Regions from separate parts of the Mesorhizobium sp. M0954 genome, predicted to be linked through region 1. Evidence: riboswitches for the same ligand, from Rfam matches in the RefSeq annotation. Region 1 holds a riboswitch; the other holds the start of a gene.
The links. Region 1 has a riboswitch for S-adenosylmethionine ahead of NKH93_RS06100 (O-succinylhomoserine sulfhydrylase). Riboswitches for the same ligand answer to the same signal wherever they lie in the genome.

Region 1 (7,453 bases):
AGCGAGCTCGACGTCATCGCCGCGGTGTTCATCGGTGGCGCTTCGGCGATGGGCGGCGTCGGCCAGGTCATCGGCGCGGTGGTCGGCGGCTTCATCATGGGCGTCATGAACAACGGCATGTCGATCATGGGCGTCAATGTCGACTGGCAGCAGGTGGTCAAAGGCCTGGTGCTGCTCGGCGCCGTCGTCTTCGACGTCTACAACAAGAACAAGGCTTGAGAGGCAACCAGGAGGCATACGGGTCACATCGCGGCGCTGCCGGGCGGCGCAAAGAAGTCCCCCGAGGGACCTGATCCGCGAGCGCAATCCGGACGAAGAATTTCAACCGAGGCGCGGACAGGGTCCTGGCCGCGCAGGGCAGGGTTTGCCGAGAAAGGGCAGGCCAGCCCACAATTCAGAGAGGGTTACCATGCTGATCTCACAAATCCTCGACGACGCCGAGACGATCCGCGTCGTTGCCCGCAACGGCGGCAAGACCCGCGTCATCAACGGCGCCCGCAGCGTCTATTCGCTGGCGATGGAAGCCGCGCGTACCGGCAGCGGGCTTGTCGCCCTGATCGAGCGCAAGGGCTTCGGCGAAACCGTCGATCTCGACGCAGCCTACAAGAAGGGACGGCTGCTGTCGCCGATCAACCATCCCGATCCGGCGCATCTCCATCTCACCGGCACCGGGCTGACGCATCTCGGCTCCGCCGCGACCCGCGATTCCATGCACAAGAAGCTCAGCACGGACGGCGAGGAACAGCTGACCGATTCCATGAAGATGTTCCGCATGGGGCTTGAGGGCGGCAAGCCGGCGAAAGGCCAGATCGGCGTGCAGCCGGAATGGTTCTACAAGGGCAACGGCACCATGGCGGTGGCGCCCGGGGCGGCGCTTATGTCGCCGGCCTTCGCCCAGGATGCCGGCGAGGAGCCGGAAATCGCCGGTATCTATGTGATCGGCGACGACGGCGCCCCGTTCCGCGTCGGCTTCACGCTGTCTAACGAGTTTTCCGACCACGTCACCGAGCGTGTGAACTATCTCTTCCTTGCCCATTCCAAGCTGCGCAACGCTTCGTTCGGGCCGGAGATCCTGATCGGCGATCTGCCGTCCGATATCCGCGGCGCTTCACGCATCCTGCGCGACGGCAAGCTGCTTTGGGAAAAGCCGTTCCTGTCGGGCGAGGCGAACATGTCGCACACCATTGGCAATCTCGAGCATCACCACTTCAAATACTCGGCCTTCCGCCAGCCGGGCGACGTGCATGTGCACATGTTCGGCACGGCGACGCTGTCCTTTGCCGACGGCATCAGGACCGAGGCCGGTGACGTATTCGAAATCGAGGCGCAGGATTTCGGCCTGCCTCTGCGCAACCCGCTTGAAATCGAGCAGCCGGTGAAGGTGGCGGTGAAGGCGTTGTAAACTGGTGACATAATTCAGGGGCGAGAAATGAACGGCCTGCGGATTGGCACTGTGTTCGTAAGTTTAGTCCTGTTCCTCGCCTATTTCTCCCCAGCGGCTTACAGCGCCGGACAATGCAGCGCAAAATCCTATCGCGGGGCCCGGATGTCGATGACTAACCGGCTTCTGGCCACCGGTTATTCGAAATCGCAAGTGAGCTTTCTGATGCGCAACGCGGATCGCATGACGTCCGCACTCCGCGCTGACAGACTGAACGACAATGGCAGAGCCTGCGGTATCGACTCCGCCAGAGCCCATGTGCTGGGATGTATCGACAAGCAGTTGTTCCCCTTGCAGTCCAGCTCAAGCGCCTCACTTGACGACGAGAAGCAAACCAGAGGATTTTGGGGGAAGAAGCGATTGGCAGTGCGAGAACTGCTCTTTATCGGTCAGTTTCATGGCTGCCTTGGCGCCGCGAAAGAATATCTGTTTCGCGGCTGACGGAATTGCGAACAAGCTCAGCGGGCGGCGCGGAAATGCTTGGACAGTTTCAGGCCCTGCGCCTGATAGTTCGAGCCGAGATCTGTGCCGTAGAGCGCCCGCGGCCGTTTCAGCATGTGCTCGTAGACCAACCGTCCAACGATCTGGCCGTGATCGAGGATGAACGGCACTTCGTGGCTACGCACCTCGAGCACCGCCCGACTGCCGGTGCCGCCCGACGCCGAATGGCCGAAACCCGGGTCGAAGAAACCGGCATAATGGACGCGGAACTCGCCGACCAGCGGATCGAAGGGCGTCATTTCGGCCGCGTAGAGCGGCGGCACATGCACCGCCTCGCGCGACACCAGAATATAGAATTCGTCCGGATCGAGCACCAGCTCGCCGGCACCGCTCTTGTAAAGCGGCTCCCAGAAATCGACGACATCCTGCGCGGCGCGCTTGTCGACGTCGACCAGGCCGGTGTGGTGCTTGCCGCGATAGCCGACAAGCCCATCCTTGTCGCCGTCGAGGTCGATCGACAGCGCGATGCCGCCGCCTGAGATGTTGGGTGGTTCGGTGGCGACCAGCATCTCGGTGCGGTGCAGGTCGTGCAGCTCGCTTTCCGACAAGAGCGCATTGCCGGTGCGGAACCTGATCTGCGACAGCCGCGAGCCGGTGCGCACGACGATCGGGAAAGTGCGCGGGCTGACCTCCAGATAGAGCGGGCCTTCATAGCCGGCGGCGATCTTGTCGAACTCGTGGCCGCGGTCGGTCATTACCCGAGTGAAGATATCGAGCCGTCCGGTCGAGCTTTTCGGGTTGGCGGAGGCGGAAATATGGGCGGGCAGCGCCAGGCTTTCGAGCAGCGGCACGATGTAGACGCAGCCGGTTTCCAGCACAGCACCTTCGGCGAGGTTGATCTCGTGCAGCTTCAGCCGGTCGAGCTTGTCGGCTACCCTGTGGTCCGGGCCGGGCAAGAAGGAAGCACGCACCCGCCAGGCCTTGTCGCCGAGCCTGAGGTCAAGGCTGGCCGGCTGGATCTGATCGGCATCGAGCGTGCGCGGCGATTTCAGCGCGCCCGTCTGGAACAGCGCGGAAATATCCTGATCGGGAAGAATGCCTGTCTGCCGCAAGGGTCTGGCTCCGTTCGAACGCCGGGCGAGGTCTTGTTCTGTCGCAGGTCCGACCGTGGACGCCTTTGGCACCTGCTTGGTACAACCCTCTTAATCATGCCGGCAATTGACGCAAGCGTGGCGCGGGTCTAAAGCTCGTTATCCCGTGGTGATTTGGCCGGTCGGCTTGCAGCCACGTTAAACAAGTCGCTAAAGGACCGTCGGGCCGCAAGGCCATATGGACCGGTTGCGACTTTCGCGACCGGTTTTTTGTTGTTTGGACCAATTTTGGTGTTTGGATGGAATGATGACCAAGAAGCGCGACTGGAAGCCTCAGACCGCACTCGTGCATGCCGGAACGCTGCGTTCCGGCTTTGGCGAGACCTCCGAGGCGATGTATCTCACCCAAGGCTATGTCTACGAGACGGCGCAAGCGGCGGAGGCCCGCTTCAAGGGCGAGGAGCCGGGCTTCATCTATTCGCGCTATGCCAATCCGACGGTCGACATGTTTGAAAAACGCATGTGCGCGCTGGAAGGAGCCGAAGACGCGCGCGCCACGGCATCCGGCATGGCGGCGGTGACGGCAGCACTGCTGTGCAGCGCCAAGGCGGGCGACCATATCGTAGCGGCGCGCGCGCTGTTCGGCTCCTGCCGCTGGGTGGTCGAGACGCTGGCGCCGAAATACGGCATTGAGGCAACGCTGGTCGACGGCACCGACATCGCCAATTGGGAAAAGGCGGTCAAGCCGAACACCAAACTGTTCTTCCTGGAAAGCCCGACCAATCCTACGCTGGAAGTGATCGACATTGCCGCCGTCGCGGCACTTGCCAATTCGATCGGCGCCAGGCTGATCGTCGATAATGTCTTCGCCACGCCCTTGCAGCAGAAACCCCTGCAGCTCGGCGCCCACATCGTCGTCTATTCGGCCACGAAGCATATTGACGGCCAGGGGCGCTGTCTTGGCGGCATCGTTCTGTCGGACAAGAAATGGATCGACGAGAACCTGCATGACTATTTCCGCCACACCGGCCCAAGCCTCTCGCCCTTCAATGCCTGGACGCTGCTGAAAGGCCTTGAGACGCTGCCGCTACGCGTACGCCAGCAGACGGAAAGTGCCGGCCGCATCGCGGATTTCCTGGCCGAGCGTCCGCAAATCGCCCGTGTCATCTATCCTGGCCGTGCCGACCACCCGCAAGCGGCCGTGGTCAAGAAGCAGATGTCGGGTGGCTCGACGCTGATCTGCCTCGATGTGAAGGGCGGCAAGCAGGCGGCCTTTGCCTTCCAGAACGCACTCGACGTCGTGCTCATTTCCAACAATCTCGGCGACGCCAAGAGCCTGATCACCCATCCGGCGACGACGACGCACAAGAACTTGACCGATGAGGCCCGCGCCGAGCTCGGCATCGGACCGGGAACACTCAGGCTGTCAGTTGGCCTTGAGGACGCCGACGACCTGCTCGAAGACATCGAGCAGGCACTGAGAGTTGCCGGATAAGGGATGGCCGAACAGAGGCGAGCGGGGACGCGCCGATCAGGCGCCGGACGGGGTCTCTTCCAGCTCCGCGACGGTCTTTGTCTGGATAGTCATCACGTTGCCGCGCCAGTCGACGGCGCCGCTCAGCCATCCGCGCGCCCAAATGGCGGGAAGCATCAGGTCTCGCGCCATCATCGCCGGGATCGTGCGCGGCGACAGCTGCCATCCCTTGGCCGAGGCCAAGGCGCATTCCGGCAGGTAGGCCGCGACCAGCACGGCGATGGCGGTTGCCGGCAGGCTGACGCCGGCGTCAGCCGCCGCGATCAGCGCAAGCACCAGCGGCGGCGCCGCGCCGATCAGGATCTCGGGGGCGAAGAACAGCGCGAAGGTGACGCGGCGCAGCCGCGCCCAGCGCGCCTGCCGCGACCAGATCTCGCCAAGCGTGCGCCGGCCGAGCGGCTGTTCGAAGGGCGAGGCGACAAGATTGACCCGCAGTCCGAGCCCGTTGACCAGCTTGGTCGCGGCGGCGTCCTCGGCGATCTCGGCGGCAAGCGCGCGGATGCCGCCATTGGCGTCGAGCATCGGCTTGTTCCACAACATGCTCTTGCCCTGCGCGAAGCCGAGGCCGAGCGCCTCTCCAGCGTACTGCCAGCGTGCCTGCAGCGTGTTGAGAAAGGCGCATTCGACCTCCCCCCAGAAACTGTCCGGCCGTGAGCCGATCGGCGTCGAGCAGACGAGGCCAGTGCCATGCCGCCATGCCGCCATCAGCTGCTGGACGTAGTCGCTCGGCATAAGCACATTGGAATCGGCAAGAATAACCCAGCGATAATGCGCCGCTTCCCAACCCTTCACGCAATTGTTGAGTTTTGGATTGCCGCTGATGCGGTCGTCACCGACTAGAAGGCGGGCGCGAATAGCTGGAAAGCGCGCCATTGCGGCGGTGATCGGCTTGACCACCGGGTCGTCGGCATGGGCAACGCAGAAGATGAGTTCGTAGCGCGGCCAGTCGAGTGAGAAGGCGCGCTCCAGCGTCTCTTCGGCAAACGGCTCGACGCCGCGTGCCGGGATGACGATCGATACCGGCGGCGCGTTGGCGGGCGGTGCGATCCTGGCTGGTCGCTTCAGCTTCAGCGAAGCTAACAGGATGCTGGCGAGATTTGAAAGAAGGAGGGCTATGGAAAGGAGAGCGGCTGCGAATGTCGGTTCCATCGAGATCTGGTCACTCCAGAAGTGCCGGCCGCATGACGGCCGTTTTCAACAATTCGACAGAACGCTGAGTCGCCCGGCACAAGCCTGCACACCATCATTGTCATGTGTCACTTAAATGACATTGTTTTTCGGCACCTGCGCTCGAGTCGGGCAAGGAGATGACGCGCATCGTTGATCAAACTGCGCTGAGCGTCGAAAGTTCCATCTACATTGCTTTGGAGCAGTTTATGTACAGCGCCGTCACCCGCAACATCGAAGTGCAGGTCAGGCCGTTCTATCTGGAGGATCACTCCGACCCGCCGCAAAACCGCTATGTCTGGGGATATCAGGTGACCATCGACAATCAGTCGGATGAGTTCGTGCAGCTTCTGTCGCGCTACTGGCACATTACCGACGGCACCGGCAAGGTCGAGGAAGTGCGCGGCCCCGGGGTCGTCGGCGAGCAACCCGGACTCAACCCCGGCGACAGCTATCAGTATACGTCTGGATGCCCGCTCTCGACGCCGTCCGGCATCATGGTCGGGCACTACACCATGCGCAACAAACGGGGCGAGACGTTCGACGTCGCCATCCCCGCCTTCTCGCTCGACTTGCCGGGAATGCGGCGCACCGTCAATTGACGGCCGTCATCCGGCCGCTGCAAACTCCGCCGGGTCGAAGTCATATTGCTTCGAGCAGAATTCGCAGGCGACGTGAATGCTGCCATCCTCGGTGCTGTCCCTGATCTCCTCGGCGGAAAAGCCTTCGAGGATGCCGTGGATCTTCTCCCTCGAGCATGAGCACTGGTCGGCGACCGGCACCCCGCCGAACACGCGGACGCCATGCTCGTGGAAAAGCCGGTAAAGCAGCCGTTCGGCGCCGATCGTCGGATCGATCAGCTCGGTCGGTTCAATAGTACCAAGCAGCGCCAGCAGCTCCTGCCAGGAATTGTCGGTCGGGTCGTGGATTTCCTCACGCGGATCGCCATCGCCACCGGGAAGGTCGGGTACGCGCATGCGCTCCGCCGACTGCGGCAGGAATTGTGCCAGCAGGCCACCGGCCCGCCATTGCTCGCGGGCACCGCCGACGCCGGGCGTCAGAAGCTTGGCAACCGAAAGCCGGAGGTCGGTCGGAATCTGCTCAGACTGGCGGAAATAAGTGCGTGCGGCATCTTCCAGTGTGACGCCGTCGAGCTGGACGATGCCCTGATAGCGTTGTGTGTGAGCGCCCTGGTCGATGGTCAGCGCCAGGACGCCGCTGCCGAGCAGCGTCTGCGGTGACGTCTCGCCGGCAGAAGTCAAAGCCTGCAGCCGGTCGGCATCGAAGCGGGCATAAGCGCGCAGCGCGTGCGGCGTGGAGAAATCCGCGACCAGCATGTCGACCGGCCCGTCGGTGCGGGTCTGCAGAATGAACTTGCCCTCGAACTTCAGCGAAGTTCCGAGCAATACCGTCAACACACAGGCTTCAGCCAGGAGCCGGGCGACCGGCTCGGGATAGTCGTGGCGGCTGAGAATAGCATCGAGCATCGGCCCGAGCTGGACGGTGCGACCGCGCACGTCGAGCGGGCCGACCTCGAACGGCACGACATGGTCGTCGCCGGCGTAGCCGAATTCGCCGAGCTTGGGTTTATGTTCAGCCAATTGATGAGTTTCCAACATGACAAAGCTCCGGGGCGCGGCGATGCCGCCCTCCGGGGCGCATGCGACGAGACGCGCTCGATTTGCGTGATGCGCCTGAGATAGGCACCACCAACTCCCGGATCAAGGCGGCCCAGATCAAGGCGGCGCAGATCAGGCCGGCCCGGATCACCGCGGCTCG
Region 2 (7,453 bases), on a different contig from region 1:
GCCGCCAGCGTTGCGCGGGCCCGTTGCAACGCGCTGTTGATCGAAGCCGTCGATCCGCCCAGCAAACGCGCCGTCTCGACAGCCGACCATCCGAGGACGTCGGCAAGCAGCAGCGCGGCGCGCTGCCTGGGCGGCAGATCCTGGATCGCCGCGACGAAGGCGAGCTGGACGGCCTCGCGGCTCTCGTAACGGGCTTCCGGACCTGGCTCGCTGCCGGCAACGTCTGGAAGCTCGGCGTCGGGGTAGGGCTCCAGCCAGGCGATGTCGGCTACAGGCCCGCCTATGGCCGCCCCGTGCGAGGGCTGCCGTCCGGGTTCCCGGAGAATGCGACGCGCCCTCGACCTCGCCTTGATGGCGTTGAGGCAAGCGTTGGTCGCGATCATGTAGAGCCAACCGCGAACCGAACCTCGCCCGTCGAACTCCGATCTTGCGCGCCAGGCGCGAAGCAACGTGTCCTGGACGAGGTCGTCGGCCTCGTGCAGCGAACCCATCATGCGATAACAATGCAGCTTGAGCTCGCGGCGATGCGCGGCCGTGACCTTCTCGAAGGCCAGCCGATCGAGGATCGGCTGGCGTGATGGTTGCAGAGGTGGTTGACCGTTTGTCATGTGGCTTCTGCGGTTACGAGCGAGCGTTGCATTACGCGCCCCTCAGGCGGCCGGGGCAAGCCCGCTACCGCTCACCATGAAGGAACTGCCTTGCGGCTGGCCGGTGGCGAGTGCGACCACCGCCCGTCCGACATCGGCCGGCGTTTGCATGTCGGTCATGGCGGCGATGAAGTCCGCCGGCTGGATGCCCATATAGGCCGCTATGCTGTCGACGCCGGCTTTGCCCACGCCGGTTTCCGGCATGATGCGCATCGGCGCGAGCGCCATGAAGCGCAGGCCGAGGCCAAGCCGGTCGGCCTCCTTCTGGCTATGACCGGCCAGGAACATCTGCATGCGTTTTGCGCCAGCATAGCCGCCGGCGTTCGGTGGTCCGCCGGTCAAGGCCGCGCCGCTGGAGATCAGAACGATCCGGGTCCCCGGCTTGAGCGGACGCCGCAGAGCGGCCCGGCAAAACAGGAACGACGCCTTGACGTCCGTGTCCCAATTTGCCGAGAACGCCTTCCAGTTCTGTTCATGCACCGGCGCAGAAGGCGCCAGCGCACCTGCGCAGATCACCAGTACGTCCGGCTCAAGCGCGGCGAAGACCTTATCCGGGGCGGAGTCCATCGTAGCATCGGCCGCAAGCGTCTTCACGCCCGAGACCTCCCAGGCAAATTGCGCCAGGGCCTGTTTTCCGCGGGCGACGGCCAGCACCGTCGCTTTCTCCTTGAGGGCGGCCTCCGCGATGGAGCGGCCGACACCACGGCTGCCTCCGACGACGACGACATTCTGATTTTGCAACGATCCCATGGATCACCTCTCTATTCCCGGCCGCCGGACCATCCAGGCGCGCTCATCGATAAGGACAGCGCAGGTGGGTGGAAATCATCGGTGCCAGGCGGAAATATCTTTCCGCTGACGGCAGCGGCGCGTCGGTTTTGTATTCAGTGTCATTACCTCGGGGGTAATCGACCTGTGCGCGACGTCTCGGCAAACTGCTCCCATCAAGCCGGTTGTCCGGCCTTCGACCACAAGGAGTTACGCCATGACCGCCTACGCCGTCGCCCATATGCGCCAGGTCACGCCGGGACCGCAGATCGCCGAGTACCTGCACAAGATCGATGCCACGCTGGAACCGTTTGGCGGCCGCTTCGTGGTGCACGGAGGCGAGGTGGAAGTCGTTGAAAACACCTGGCCGGGCTATCTCATAGTCATCGAGTTTCCCAACCGGCAGCAGGCACGTGCATGGTACGACTCGCCCGCCTATCAGGAGATATTGCCGCTGCGTACCAGCAATTCCCGGTCCGACGTGGTCTTCGTTGATGGCATCCAGCACCCGCACAAGGCCACGGACGTGCTTGAATAGAGGGAATGATCGGGTACAACCGGCGTCTATGGTGCCGCCATCTATCTGGCGGCACCGAATTTGGATCGCGTCTGCATCGGCAGCTTCACCGCCCCTGCAGCACCTTGATCGCGTTGGACATGTCGCCATGCGACAATGCAGCCAGGTAATCCGAGTAGTTGATCCTGCCGTTCGCGAAGCCGTTCATCAATCGCGTGCAGAACGTGTGTTCCAATCCGGCATCCGGGACGTTCATGAGCGCGGCGAGGTTTGCCCTTTCAACCTTGCCGAACCGCATCTTGAATTTGGTCATGCACCGCTGGATCGCCTGCCGTTTCAGCGCCGGGCTGCCGCTCAACGCGACTTGTCCATTCTGGAAATCGGTCTTCGACGTCGTGCATCCGGAAATCAAAGTGGCCGACATCAAAGCTGTTGCTAATACTAACGTCTTCATTGCTTCCCCCAAACCAACCCGTTTGAGACCTGTTAAAGCAACAAAGAATGCCGGGCAACTTCATTGGATTGAAAATTGAAAATATGGTTTCTTGCGCAGGTCTGAGGTTCGTTGCTTCTGCCTGTCAAACCTATCGTTTCAGCAGGAATACCGCTTGCTGGCCGAAAAAGTTCCAGAACCACCAAGGCATGGAGAAGCCGATCCGCTGGCCGTTGGCGTCGAGCGCGGTTGCCTTTTCCACCGTCGCGCCAAGCTCGTCGCACAGATTGACGAAGTCGCGAATGGTGCAGAAATGGATGTTGGGCGTGTCGTACCAGGAATAGGGCAGGTCCTTGGTCACCGGCATGCGGCCGTTGAAGAGCAGCGAAAGGCGCACCCGCCAGTGGCCGAAATTCGGGAATGAGACGATGGCGCGGTTGCCGATCCGGAGCAGTTCGTCGAGCACCAGCTTCGGATTGCGGGTCGCCTGCAAGGTCTGCGACAGAACGACGAAGTCGAAACCCTTGTCGGGATAGAATTGGAGATCCTTGTCGGCATCGCCTTGAATAACCGACAGGCCGCGCGCCACGCATTCGTTGACGCCGCGCTGCGACAGTTCCAGCCCGCGGCCATCGACCTTCTTGGTCTCCTGCAGCAATTCGAGCAGCAGGCCGTCGCCGGAACCGACGTCCAGCACCCGCGACTGCGGCGGGATGAGATCGGCGACGACTTCGAGGTCGACGCGCTGGGCGCGGTTGACGCTCATGCCTTCGGCTCCTGCCTGGCGCATGATCCTGATCCGAACGGTCCGCAACTTTTCGGGGTCATGCGCCGAGCCCTCTCGCCCGCGCGGCCGAGGCGATGAAGCCCTTGATGGCGGCGAACAGTTCCGGTTCGTCGAGCAGGAAGGCGTCGTGGCCGCGGTCGGTCTCGATCTCGACGAACGATACCGAGGCGCCGGCTGCGTTCAGCGCGTGCACGACCGAGCGGCTCTCCTCGGTCGGGAACAGCCAATCGCTGGTGAACGAAACCAGGCAGAAGCGCGTCTTGGTGCCGGCGAAGGCATCGGCCAGCCGGCCGCCATGGTCGGCGGCGAGATCGAAATAATCCATCGCCCGCGTCATGTAGAGATAGGAGTTGGCATCGAAGCGATCGACGAAGGTCATGCCCTGATGGCGCAGATAGCTCTCGATCTGGAAGTCGGCATCGAAGCCGAAGGTAAGCGCTTCGCGGTCCTGCAGGTTGCGGCCGAACTTGCGGTGCAGCGCTGCTTCCGACAGATAGGTGATGTGGGCGGCCATGCGCGCCACCGCCAGCCCCTTTTCCGGCCGCTTGCCATGCTCGAAATATTTGCCGCCATGCCAGTCCGGGTCGGCCATCACTGCCTGCCTGCCGACCTCGTGGAAAGCGATGTTCTGCGAGGAATGGCGGGCACCGGTGGCGATCGGCAGCGCCGAGAAGACGCGCTCCGGATAGCTGGAGGCCCATTGCAGCACCTGCATGCCGCCCATCGAGCCGCCAAGCACGCTGAACAGCTGTTCGATGCCGAAATGCTCGACCAGCATCAGCTGCGCCCGCACCATGTCGCGGATGGTGATGATCGGCAGGTCGAGCCCGTAGGGCTTGGCGGTGGCGGGATTGGTCGAGGCGGGGCCGGTGGAGCCGAGACAGCCGCCGATGACGTTTGACGAGATGACGAAGAAACGGTCGGTATCGATGATCTTGCCGGGACCGATCAGCACTTCCCACCAGCCCGGCTTGCCGGTCACCGGATTGGTGTTGGCGACATGCTGGTCGCCGGTCAGCGCATGGCAGACGAGGATGGCGTTGGAGCGCGCGTCGTTGAGCGTGCCATAGGTCTGGTAGGCAATCTGGAACGGCGACAGCAGCGTGCCGGCGTCGAGCTTGAGCGGCTTGTCGGCGCCGAAACGCAACACCGGGCTCGACGGCTGGTCGGCCTCGTTGTTGGTTTTTCGCGCGCGCAAAGCGACCATCACATCTCCTTGCCCGGCCTTCAGTTGTCCACCGGTCTGGGCAACAAAAAACCGGCCATGCCTTCGCAAAGCCGGTTACAAGATGCAAACGGCCCTTTAGCAAGTTGTTTAACGTGGCTGCAAGCCGACCGGCCAAATCACCACGGAACTGTAGCCGTTCTTCTATGACTCGCGCATGGCTTCGTCAACGGCAAGTTCTTGATCCCGAATTGCCGGCCCTCGACATTCCGGGCCACGGCTTGTATTTCCGCTGCGGCTTCCGGATGGAGGCACTCTCGACGGATTTCATGAAATGAGTCAGACACCGGATCAGACACGTCCAAAGCCCCGCGCCGGCATCATGGACATCGAAGCCTATGTGCCCGGCAAGAGCGCGGCGCCTGAAGGTGTCGCCAAGGTCCATAAATTGTCGGCGAACGAGAACCCGCTCGGCCCTTCGCCAAAGGCGATAGAGGCCGCGCGCGCGGTCGCCGACAAGCTCGCGGTCTATCCCGACGGCAGCGCCATGCGCCTGAGGGAAGCGATCGCCGAGGTGCACGGGCTCAACCCGGCGAACATCGTCTGCTCCAACGGCTCCGACGAGATTCTGGGCCTGCTGGCGCAGACCTACCTCGCGCCCGGCGACGAAGCCATCATCACCGAACACGGCTTCATGGTCTACAAGATCTACATACAGTCGGCCGGTGCCGTCCCGGTGACGGTCAAGGAGACCGATGAACGCGCCGATATCGATGCGATCCTCGCCGCGGTGACGCCGGCTACCCGGATCATCTTCCTTGCCAATCCAAACAATCCAACCGGCACCTACTTGCCGTTCCAGGAGGTGCGCCGCCTGCATGCCGGCCTGCCGCGAAACGTGCTTCTGGTGCTGGATGCAGCTTACGCCGAATATGTCCGGCGCAACGATTATGAAGCCGGCGTCGAGTTGGTGGGCAGCGCGGAAAACGTGGTCATGACCCGCACTTTCTCCAAATTGGGCCTGGGCGGGGCGCGGATCGGCTGGATGTATGCGCCAATGCACGTCATCGACGCGATCAACCGCGTGCGGGGACCCTTCAACGTCAATGCGACGGCAATCGAGGCCGGCATCGCGGCGATCCGCGACCGTGCCCACATCGAACGCAGCGTCGCGCACAACGAGACCTGGCTGGCCTGGCTGAGCGAGCAATTAAGCGGGCTCGGGCTGCGGGTGACACCGAGCGTCGGCAATTTCATCCTCATCCACTTTCCCGAGGACAAAAAGCATTCGGCGGCGGCCGCCGACGACTACCTCAGTGCGCGCGGCTACATATTGCGGCGCGTTTCCGGGTACGGTTTTCCCAACGCGCTGCGCATGAGCATCGGCACCGAAGAGGCCAATCGCGGCGTTGTCGCAGCACTCGCGACATTCCTGAAAAGCTAGAACACCATGACATCACCGATGTTCGAAAAAATCGCGCTGGTCGGCATCGGCCTGATCGGCTCGTCGCTGGCCCGCGTCATCCGCCGCGAGGGGCTCGCCGGCCAAATCGCGATTTCGACGCGCAGCGAAGCGACGCTGGCACGGGCGAGCCAACTCGGCCTTGGCGACACCTATACGACGGATGCGAAAGAGGCGGTTCGCGATGCTGATCTGGTTATCGTTTCGGTGCCGGTCGGTTCTTCCGGTACGGTCGCCGCGGAGATCGCGCCGGCGCTGAAGAAGGGCGCCATCCTCACCGATGTCGGCTCGACCAAGGCGTCGGTGATCGCGCAGATGCAGCCGCACGTGCCTGATGGCGTGCACTTCATCCCCGGCCATCCTTTGGCCGGCACCGAAAAATCGGGACCGGACGCCGGTTTTGCCGAACTGTTCGAGAACCGCTGGTGCATTTTCACGCCGCTGCCCGGCACCGATCCCGCAGCACTGGAAAAGCTCTCGGAATTCTGGCGCCGCTGCGGCTCCAACATCGACACGATGGACCCGCAGCATCACGACATGACGCTGGCCATCGTTTCGCACCTGCCGCATATTATCGCTTACAACATCGTCGGTACCGCCGACGATCTGGAGTCGGTGACCAAGTCCGAGGTCATCAAATACTCGGCTTCCGGCTTTCGCGACTTCACCCGTCTCGCGGCGTCCGACCCGACCATGTGGCGCGACGTCTGCCTGCACAACAAGGACGCCATTCTCGAAATGCTGGCGCGGTTTTCCGAGGATCTGTCCTCGCTGCAGCGGGCGATCCGCTGGGGCGACGGCGAAAAACTGTTCGACCTGTTCACCCGCACCCGCGCCGTCCGCCGCTCGATCATCGAGGCCGGCCAGGATATCGACGTACCGGATTTCGGCCGCCAGGCAGTCGAACACCCGCCGAAGGGATAAGCCGCGGCAGGCCGATCGCAGGCCAGCCTGGCTTAGAGCGGTTCATCGTTTCACAGAAACGCCGAACGGCTCTATCTCTTTGTTTTGCGCAATTCCGGACGGAAAACCGTTTCACACTTTTCCTGGAATTGCTCTAGTCGAGCGGCTTGATCTTGCCGAGCGGGATGAAGCCGAGCGAGGCCTTGCCCCTGACGATCTTGAGCGGCATCGACGGCTGGTTGCCGAGGAGCGCCAGTCCGGCAAAGCCGGTCTGGATCTCTTTCTTCTGCTCGGGGATGGCGGTGGCGAGGATTGCCGCCACGGCCTTTGGATCATTGAGCCTGATCGTCAGGTCGGCATTTATGAGACCGTCGTCATCGACCGACAGCGGTCCGGAAACGGTGATGCGCGCAGTTCCGGACGACAGATCGAGCTCGTGGATTTCGGCCGCCTGGCCGCGCAGGCTCTTCGGATTTGCCTTGATCAGTGTCACGCCGTTTTTCAGCGTGACGTCGCCGCTGCCGTCGAGCGGCGGCAAGACGCGCCCGCCGATGGCCGCTGCGTCGATTTCAAGATCGGTGAAATTGCCGGCAGAGTCGATGTCCGGGCCGTTTGGGCGCAATTGTCCGGTGGCGGTTCCGGCGCTGAACAGCGAGACGGGATCGGTGTCGTCTGCCGGATCGGTCTGGCCGGACAGGCCTTCTGCCTGCAGCGAGAGGCGTCTCGGCAGCGGCCAGGACAGCTTCATGTCGGCCCGCAGATCATCCCAGT

Region 2: linked by a shared signal. The riboswitch ahead of metX (homoserine O-acetyltransferase MetX) and the one ahead of NKH93_RS06100 (O-succinylhomoserine sulfhydrylase) in region 1 are both predicted to bind S-adenosylmethionine.

What each region holds. Positions count from the first base shown of each region.
Region 1 covers NZ_JAMYNR010000003.1:190,585-198,037, forward strand. Annotated here, with positions in the region: gene mmsB (multiple monosaccharide ABC transporter permease) at 1-219, shown strand, start outside; gene araD1 (AraD1 family protein) at 410-1,402, shown strand; gene NKH93_RS06090 (hypothetical protein) at 1,430-1,882, shown strand; gene NKH93_RS06095 (2'-deoxycytidine 5'-triphosphate deaminase) at 1,900-2,994, opposite strand; SAM riboswitch at 3,130-3,207, shown strand; gene NKH93_RS06100 (O-succinylhomoserine sulfhydrylase) at 3,278-4,468, shown strand; gene NKH93_RS06105 (ceramide glucosyltransferase) at 4,505-5,656, opposite strand; gene apaG (Co2+/Mg2+ efflux facilitator ApaG/CorD) at 5,884-6,276, shown strand; gene NKH93_RS06115 (Hsp33 family molecular chaperone) at 6,283-7,293, opposite strand.
Region 2 covers NZ_JAMYNR010000008.1:104,322-111,774, forward strand. Annotated here, with positions in the region: gene NKH93_RS13335 (RNA polymerase subunit sigma-70) at 1-608, opposite strand, end outside; gene NKH93_RS13340 (SDR family NAD(P)-dependent oxidoreductase) at 651-1,397, opposite strand; gene NKH93_RS13345 (DUF1330 domain-containing protein) at 1,633-1,953, shown strand; gene NKH93_RS13350 (hypothetical protein) at 2,039-2,245, opposite strand; gene NKH93_RS13355 (hypothetical protein) at 2,244-2,465, shown strand; gene metW (methionine biosynthesis protein MetW) at 2,517-3,131, opposite strand; gene metX (homoserine O-acetyltransferase MetX) at 3,190-4,359, opposite strand; SAM riboswitch at 4,436-4,513, opposite strand; gene hisC (histidinol-phosphate transaminase) at 4,652-5,761, shown strand; gene NKH93_RS13375 (prephenate/arogenate dehydrogenase family protein) at 5,768-6,703, shown strand; gene NKH93_RS13380 (DUF2125 domain-containing protein) at 6,837-7,453, opposite strand, start outside.